2 regions of the Pseudomonas sp. Z2-11 genome follow, and region 2 is predicted to be linked to the other one. Evidence: predicted binding sites of a transcription regulator. Region 2 holds the regulator's gene; the other holds the start of a gene.

Region 1 (4,082 bases), 840 kb from region 2:
CAGCGCCGGCTGCCGGGCGCGTGCCGCGTCTTCCCAGGCGAGTTGCCCGGTGGCGATATCTGTGATGTCGGCCAGGCAGGTATCACGCTGGGTTTGCTCCATGAAGTGGCGCACGTATTCGTCCACCCGCAAACCACCGAAATGCGTCTGCAGTTGCCCGGCCAGCCAGCTCTTGCCGCTGGATTCCGGGCCGGTCAGTACGACTACTTTCATGTGCGCAGGGCCGGGTCAGCGCGCCATTCCCGCCAGCCTTGCACCGCCAGCAGGGTGAACAGCGCGTAGAGCACGGCGGTCAGGTACAGGCCCTTGTAGACGAACAGGCCGACGAAAATCACATCCAGGACGATCCACAGCGGCCAGCACTGCACGCGCTTTTGCGCCATCCACCACTGGGCCACCAGGCTGAAACCGGTCAGCGCCGCGTCGAGCCAGGGTTGGGCGGCGTCGGTCCAATGCGCCATGGCCGTCCCGAGCATCAGGCTGCCCGTCGCACCGAGGGCGAGGCTGAGCAGCACTGACGGGGTACCCAGATACGTCACCTGCCGACCATGGTGATTGTGTCCGGCGCGGGTCCACTGCCACCAGCCATACAGTTGCAGGACGGCGTAGACCATCTGCAAGAGCATGTCGGAGTACAACTTCACGTCGAAGAAGAACCAACTGTACAGCAGCACCATGACCAGGCCGATCGGCCAGCACCAGGGATTCTGCTTGACGGTCAACCAGACAGCGATCACGCCGAGGGCTGCGGCAAACAGTTCAAGCCCGGACATGGCGGTTCCTTGGGGAAGACGAAGAGGGCGGGGATTGTAAACGTTATGGCGGGCGGAGCTCCAATCCTGGTGCTGGCTGTGCTACCGCATTCGCGAGCAGGCTCGCTCCCACAGGGGATTTGCGGTGGGCACTAAATCCAGGGCCAACACAAAAACCAATGTGGGAGCGAGCCTGCTCGCGAAGGCGGCGGGTCAGCTTGCATCAGTGCTGAATGTGCTATTGCATTCGCGAGCAGGCTCGCTCCCACAGGGAGTTTTGTGGTGGGCACCAAATCTGGGGCCAACACAAAACCACTGTGGGACCACCAGCCTCAGACTCGAAACTGCTTGAGCAGGCCGTTCAGTTGTTCGCTCAGGCCTTTGAGGCGGGCGCTTGCCACGCTGGACTGTTCCGCGGCCATGGCGGTGCTGTGGGACAGGCCGGCGGCCTGGGTGACGTTCTGGTTGATGTCTTCCACCACATGCGCCTGTTGCAGGGTGGCGCTGGCGATGGAGGCGTTCAGGCTGTTGAGATTGCGCAGGGCCTGGCCGATGGCATTGAGGCTGGCGCCGGCCAGTCCGGCCTGCTCGATGGTCAGCTGCGAGGCACGGCTGCTGTCGCTGATGACTTTCACCGCGGCTTCGGAATGATTTTGCAGGCGTTCGATCATCGCCTGGATTTCAGCGGTGGACTTCTGGGTGCGCTGGGCCAGCAAGCGCACTTCATCAGCCACAACGGCAAAACCGCGACCTTGCTCGCCGGCGCGGGCGGCTTCAATGGCGGCGTTGAGCGCCAGCAGGTTGGTCTGCTCGGCAATCGAGCGGATCACTTCCAGCACGCTGCCGATCTGGGTGCTTTCGCTGGCCAGGGTGCGGATCACTTCCACGGCCTGGTCGATGGTCTGGGAGAGCCGGTCGATCTGCTGCAGGCTGCCGTCGATGTTCACCTGGCCCTGCTGGGCCTGGGATTCGGCGTCGCGCATTTCGCTGGCGGCGTGTTCGGCATTCTTCGCCACATCCTGCACGCCATAAGTCACTTCGTTGATGGCGGTCGCCACCAGCTCCATCTGTTGCGATTGCTGCTGGCTGCGCTGCTGGGCCTGGGCGGCGTCGTTGCCCAGGTCGCTGGACGATTGCCCCAACTCGCTGGCTGAGACCTGCAACTGACCCACCACCTGGCGCAGCTTGGCGGTGAAGGCATTGAAGTGCCTGGCCAATTGCGTGACTTCGTCCTGGCCATGGGTATCGAGGGTGCGAGTCAGGTCGCTCTCGCCGCTGGCGATGTTGGCCATGGCATTGACTGTCTCCTGCAAGGGCCGGACGATGCTGCGTACGATCAGGGTCAACAGCAGGCCCATGAACAAGGTGATCGCCAAGCCGATCAAGGAAGCCTTGATCAACTGGGACTGGAATTCCGCCTGTACATCATCCACGTACACGCCCGAACCGATGATCCAACCCCAAGGCTCGAACAGCTTCACATAGGACGTTTTCCCCACCGGTGCCTCGGCGCCCGGCTTGGGCCAAAGGTAATCGACCATGCCGGCGCCCTTGGCCTTGGCGATGGCGACCATTTCGTTGAACAGGGCAAAACCGTTCGGATCGCGGATGGCCGAAAGATTCTGCCCTTCAAGTTTCGGGTTGGTCGGGTGCATGACCATGACCGGCGCCAGGTCATTGATCCAGAAGTAGTCATTGTGGTCATAACGCAGGCCGCGCACCGCGCTGAGCGCCTGCTTCTGCGCCGCCTCGCGCGTCAGGGTGCCGGCGGTCTCCAGGCCATGGTAATAGCTCAGTACGCCGCTGGCGGTCTGCACTACATGTTGGGTTTTCTGCACCTTGGCCTGATACAGGTCGATGTGGATCTGCTTTAGCATGAACGCGCCCAGCGTGAACAACATCACGATGGCCACGACCAGGATGAGCCACAGGCGTCGGCTGATCGATACACTGCGCAAGCTATTCATACGCTGTCACTCCGGTTTTTATTCTTGTCATTAACGACGGCGGCACTTTAACGCTCGACGTCTACGCGCGATTGACCTGGGTCATAACGCGGCAGCGTTATCAGGGCTTGTCTGATAGGATTTCGGCCCCGCAGCGCAAAACCTGAGTCGCTTCTGATTTTTCATTGGTTTTTTTTGCAAGGTCGCGGTTATCGTGCAGCCGCTGCGTGCACCTGCGTAACATTTGAATAGCGACAAGGCCTGAAACGACAGGCTTTTTTGGGGGATGAATGGATTTGTGGACGGCCTTTTCGGCATTGATTCTTGGCGTGGTAGAAGGGCTGACGGAGTTCCTGCCGATTTCCAGTACGGGGCACCAGATCGTCGTCGCCGACTTGCTCGAATTCGGTGGGGAACGCTCGATGGCGTTCAACATCATCATCCAGCTCGGTGCGATCCTGGCGGTGGTCTGGGAGTTTCGGCGCAAGATCTTCGACGTGGTGCTGGGCCTGCCGACCCAGCCCGGCGCTCGCCACTTCACCGCCAATCTGCTGATCGCGTTTTTTCCTGCGGTGATACTGGGCGTACTGCTGGCCGACTGGATCCACCATTACCTGTTCAACCCGATCACGGTCGCCACGGCACTGGTATTGGGTGGTCTGGTGATGCTCTGGGCCGAGAGGCGCCAGCACACGGTGCACGCCGAAACCGTGGATGACATGACCTGGAAGGATGCGCTGAAAGTCGGCCTGGCCCAGTGCATCGCGATGATTCCCGGCACCTCTCGCTCCGGCGCAACCATCATTGGCGGCCTGCTGTTCGGCCTGTCGCGCAAGACCGCCACCGAATTCTCGTTCTTCCTGGCCATGCCAACCATGGTCGGCGCGGCGGTCTACTCGGGTTATAAATACCGCGAGCTGTTTGTCCCGGCGGATTTCCCGGTGTTTGCCATCGGTTTCATCACCGCGTTCATCTTCGCCATGATCGCGGTCAAGGGCCTGCTGCGCTTCATCGCCAGCCACAGTTATGCGGTGTTCGCCTGGTACCGGATTGCGTTCGGCCTGTTGATCCTGGCGACCTGGCAATTCGGCTGGGTCGACTGGACGGCTGCCCAGCCTTGAACGAATCGGCCAGGCGAGTCGCACGTAACACCGGCGGGGCGGTGCAGAACCTGCGCCTCAAGTTGACGGTATTTGCGATTCTTTGCGCGTTGCCGCTTTTTGGCTCGCTGCTGCTCGGATTGCGGGGCGAGTCGTGGGTGCCCATAACGGCTTACGGAGTCGTCAGTGCCGTGGCGTTCCTGCTTTACTGGAGCGACAAGCGCAAGGCACGCGCCGATGCCTGGCGCACGCCGGAGAACGTTCTGCACGCGGTCGAACTCGCC
Region 2 (4,082 bases):
GCTGAAGCAGCCATCATCGGTAATCGCCGGATCGCCGGCGGTGTCGAGCTGACGGCTGCCCTGGATTACAAATTGTCGGCGCTGGCCCCGCGGGTTCCGAACATGGAGCTTGAGGATGAGCTGCGCAAGACCCAGTCGCGCATCGCCAGCGCCCAGGCCGAACTGAGCCTGCGCAGCAGCGAAGGCGAAGGCAGCGCGGGGACCAATCGTCAATTGTTCGCCGGCCAGCCACTGACGGCCGGCCTGCCGCTGACCGCTGCCGAACCGCTGATCGAGCCAGCCCAGGCCGAGCCGCGTCGTCCGGCACCGGCGCCAGCCGCGCCAGCCGCGGGTGTCGACCCACGTGCCCTGGACTCGATGCGCTTTGAACTCAACAGCCTGCGTGAGCTGATGGAAGTCCAGCTTGGCTCGTTGGCCTGGAACCAGCTGCAAGGCAGCCGTCCGGCCCAGGCCAACCTGTGGCGTCGCCTGCAACGCATCGGCTTGTCCGGCCCGTTGTCCCGCGACCTGCTGGCACTGGTCAACGATATCGAAGAACCTCGCCAGGCTTGGCGCATGCTGTTGGCGCACCTGGCGCGGATGATCGCCACGCCGGAAGTCGAGCCGCTGGAAGAGGGCGGGGTGATTGCCATGGTCGGCCCGGCCGGCATGGGCAAGACCACCACCCTGGCCAAGCTCGCCGCCCGTTATGTACTCAAATACGGCGCCCAGAGTATCGCCCTGGTGAGCATGGACAGTTTCCGCATCGGCGCCCAGGAGCAACTCAAGACCCTGGGCCGGATCCTCAACGTGTCGGTGACCCATGTTGATCCGGGCCAATCGCTGGCCCAGGCGCTGGAACCACTGCTGCGCAAGCGCGTCGTGCTGATCGACACCGCCGGCCTGCAAGCCAGCGATCCGGCCCTGCGCATGCAGCTGGAAAGCCTGGCCGGGCGTGGCATCAAGTCAAAAAATTATCTCGTGTTGGCAACCACCAGCCAGAAACAGGTTCTAACCGCCGCATACCACAGCTACAAACGCTGCGGGCTGGCCGGTTGCATCCTGACCAAGCTGGACGAAACGGCAAGCCTGGGCGAGGTGTTGAGCCTGGCGATCGGTCATGAACTACCGGTGGCCTACCTGACCGACGGGCCGCGGATCCCGGATGATTTGCATCTGCCGCGCCGTCATCAACTGGTCAGTCGTGCCGTGAGTGTGCAAATGCAGGAAGAACCCAGCGACGAAGCCATGGCTGACATGTTCGCTGACATCTACCACAGCCCGACCAAGCAGGTCGGCTGAGGTAATCATGAATATTTTTTGTACCTACATCGATGGTCTGCCATGCATTGTTCCGTATGCGAACGCGCAGCCAGTAATGTGGCCTCCGTCTAAGTAAGACAAGGTAAAGAACGAACATGGGCAGCATGCATCCCGTACAGGTGATCGCGGTGACCGGCGGCAAAGGTGGCGTCGGGAAGACTAACGTGTCAGTGAACTTGTCCCTGGCTCTGGCAGAGCTTGGCCGACGGGTCATGCTGCTGGACGCCGACCTGGGCCTGGCGAACGTCGACGTGCTGCTGGGGCTCACCCCCAAGCGCACGCTGGCGGACGTGATCGAGGGCCGCTGCGAACTGCGCGACGTGCTCCTGCAGGGACCTGGCGGGATTCGCATCGTGCCGGCCGCCTCCGGTACCCAGAGCATGGTTCACCTGACCCCGGCGCAGCACGCCGGCCTGATCCAGGCTTTCAGCGACATCGGCGACAACCTCGATGTGCTGGTGATCGACACGGCCGCCGGTATCGGTGACTCGGTGGTCAGTTTTGTCCGCGCCGCCCAGGAGGTCCTGCTGGTGGTCTGCGACGAACCGACCTCCATCACCGATGCCTACGCCCTGATCAAACTGCTCAACCGCGACTATGGCATGAACCGCTTCCGCGTCCTGGCCAACATGGCCCAGAGTCCGCAGGAAGGACGCAACCTGTTCGCCAAGTTGACGAAGGTCACGGATCGCTTCCTGGACGTCGCCCTACAATATGTCGGCGCAGTGCCTTACGACGAAAGCGTACGCAAGGCTGTCCAGAAGCAACGTGCCGTCTATGAAGCTTTTCCACGTTCCAAATGCGCGCTGGCGTTCAAGGCTATCGCCCAGAAGGTCGATACCTGGCCGCTGCCGGCCAACCCTCGCGGGCATCTGGAATTTTTCGTCGAGCGTCTCGTGCAACAAACGGCAGGGCCCGTGTTATGACAGCCAGCGGTTACAACCATCTCTACAAAAAATCGGCACGGGACGCCCAGTACGAACTGATCGAGCGTTATGCGCCGTTGGTCAAGCGCATCGCCTATCACTTGCTGGCACGCTTGCCGGCCAGTGTTCAGGTCGAAGACTTGATCCAGGCGGGTATGATCGGCCTGCTCGAAGTGTCGAACAAATACGACGCGAGCAAGGGCGCCAGTTTCGAGACGTATGCCGGTATCCGGATTCGCGGAGCGATGCTCGATGAAGTCCGCAAGGGCGACTGGGCGCCGCGTTCGGTGCACCGCAATACCCGTATGGTCAGTGACGCGATCCGTGCGATTGAAGCTAAAACCGGGCGTGACGCTAAAGATCACGAAGTTGCGGCCGAACTCCAGTTGAGTCTCGATGATTATTACGGGATTTTGAACGATACCTTGGGCAGCCGCCTGTTCAGTTTCGACGACCTTTTGCAGGACGGCGAGCACGAAGGGCTGCACGAGGACAATGCGAGTGCTCACATGGAGCCGTCGCGTGACCTGGAAGACGAACGTTTCCAGAGCGCGCTGGCGGATGCGATTGCCAATTTGCCGGAGCGTGAGCGACTGGTCTTGGCGCTGTACTACGACGAAGAGCTGAACCTCAAGGAAATCGGTGAGGTCCTGGGGGTCAGCGAATCGCGGGTCAGCCAGTTACACAGCCAGTGCGCGGCCCGCTTGCGGGGGCGTTTGGGGGAGTGGCGAGCGCGCTGACAGGCAGTGTGGGGACGCTGCGAGCGGGGCTGGCATGGCATGTGCCGGGCCAGTCTCCATCCGTGGGACTCCATACAGTTGTCGAGTGTTGTGCCGGATTGATTGAAATGGCGCGTCCAGGTGCTGGGCGCGTTTAAGACTGCTTGGAGGTCGAATTGGACAAGAACATGAAAATCCTCATCGTTGATGACTTCTCAACGATGCGGCGGATCATAAAAAACCTGTTGCGTGACCTCGGGTTCACCAACACGGTCGAGGCTGACGATGGCACCACTGCCATTCCAGTCCTCAACAGCGGGAGCATCGACTTTCTGGTGACTGACTGGAACATGCCCGGCATGACCGGTATCGACTTGCTGCGCCACGTGCGCGCCGATGAAAAACTCAAGCACCTGCCGGTGCTGATGGTCACCGCCGAAGCCAAGCGCGAGCAGATCATCGAAGCGGCCCAGGCCGGTGTAAACGGCTATGTGGTCAAACCCTTCACGGCCCAGGCGTTGAAAGAGAAGATCGAAAAAATCTTCGAACGCATCGGTTAACGGCGCCACGGGGGAGCTATGGACAACGAATCTTCAATGGGCGATTTCGAATCGACCCTGAAAAAACATGCCCGCGAACTGGTCGACAGCCTTGAAAAGGGCCGCTTCGGTGACGCGGTTCAAATGATTCATGAGCTCAACCAGACCCGTGACCGCGGTCTGTACCAGGAAGTCGGCAAGCTCACCCGTGAACTGCACAGCGCGATTGTCAATTTCCAGATCGATCCGAACATGCCACAGGCCGAGGAAGTCTCGCAGATCACCGACGCCACCGAGCGCCTGGGGTATGTGGTCAAGCTGACCGAAGCCGCGGCCAACCGCACCATGGACCTGGTGGAAAGCGCTACTCCGCTGGTCAACGGCCTGAGCGAGGAAGCCCAGGCGTTGAGTACCGATTGGGGGCGCTTCATGCGTCGCGAAGTCGGTGCCGAGGAGTTTCGCGAGCTGGCCCGTCGGGTCGACGGTTTCCTGACGCGCAGCAGCAGCGAAAACCGCGCCGTGGCGAGCAATCTCAATGACATCCTGCTGGCCCAGGACTACCAGGACCTGACTGGCCAGGTGATCAAGCGCGTGAC

Evidence for each region. The regulator FliA, encoded in region 2, starts transcription of late flagellar genes. The targets are predictions, from matches to a motif close to CTAAAGTTTNNNNNNNNNNNGCCGNTAA.
Region 1: M1E16_RS15855 (methyl-accepting chemotaxis protein) is a predicted target of FliA. The motif match lies at 2,839-2,866, and genes of this name have one in related genera.

What each region holds. Positions count from the first base shown of each region.
Region 1 covers NZ_CP096395.1:3,591,444-3,595,525, reverse strand. Annotated here, with positions in the region: gene M1E16_RS15865 (AAA family ATPase) at 1-213, opposite strand, end outside; gene pnuC (nicotinamide riboside transporter PnuC) at 210-773, opposite strand; gene M1E16_RS15855 (methyl-accepting chemotaxis protein) at 1,085-2,719, opposite strand; gene M1E16_RS15850 (undecaprenyl-diphosphate phosphatase) at 2,989-3,819, shown strand; gene M1E16_RS15845 (DUF1294 domain-containing protein) at 3,816-4,082, shown strand, end outside.
Region 2 covers NZ_CP096395.1:4,433,871-4,437,952, reverse strand. Annotated here, with positions in the region: gene flhF (flagellar biosynthesis protein FlhF) at 1-1,281, shown strand, start outside; gene fleN (flagellar synthesis regulator FleN) at 1,398-2,228, shown strand; gene fliA (RNA polymerase sigma factor FliA) at 2,225-2,968, shown strand; gene M1E16_RS19605 (chemotaxis response regulator CheY) at 3,136-3,507, shown strand; gene M1E16_RS19600 (protein phosphatase CheZ) at 3,526-4,082, shown strand, end outside.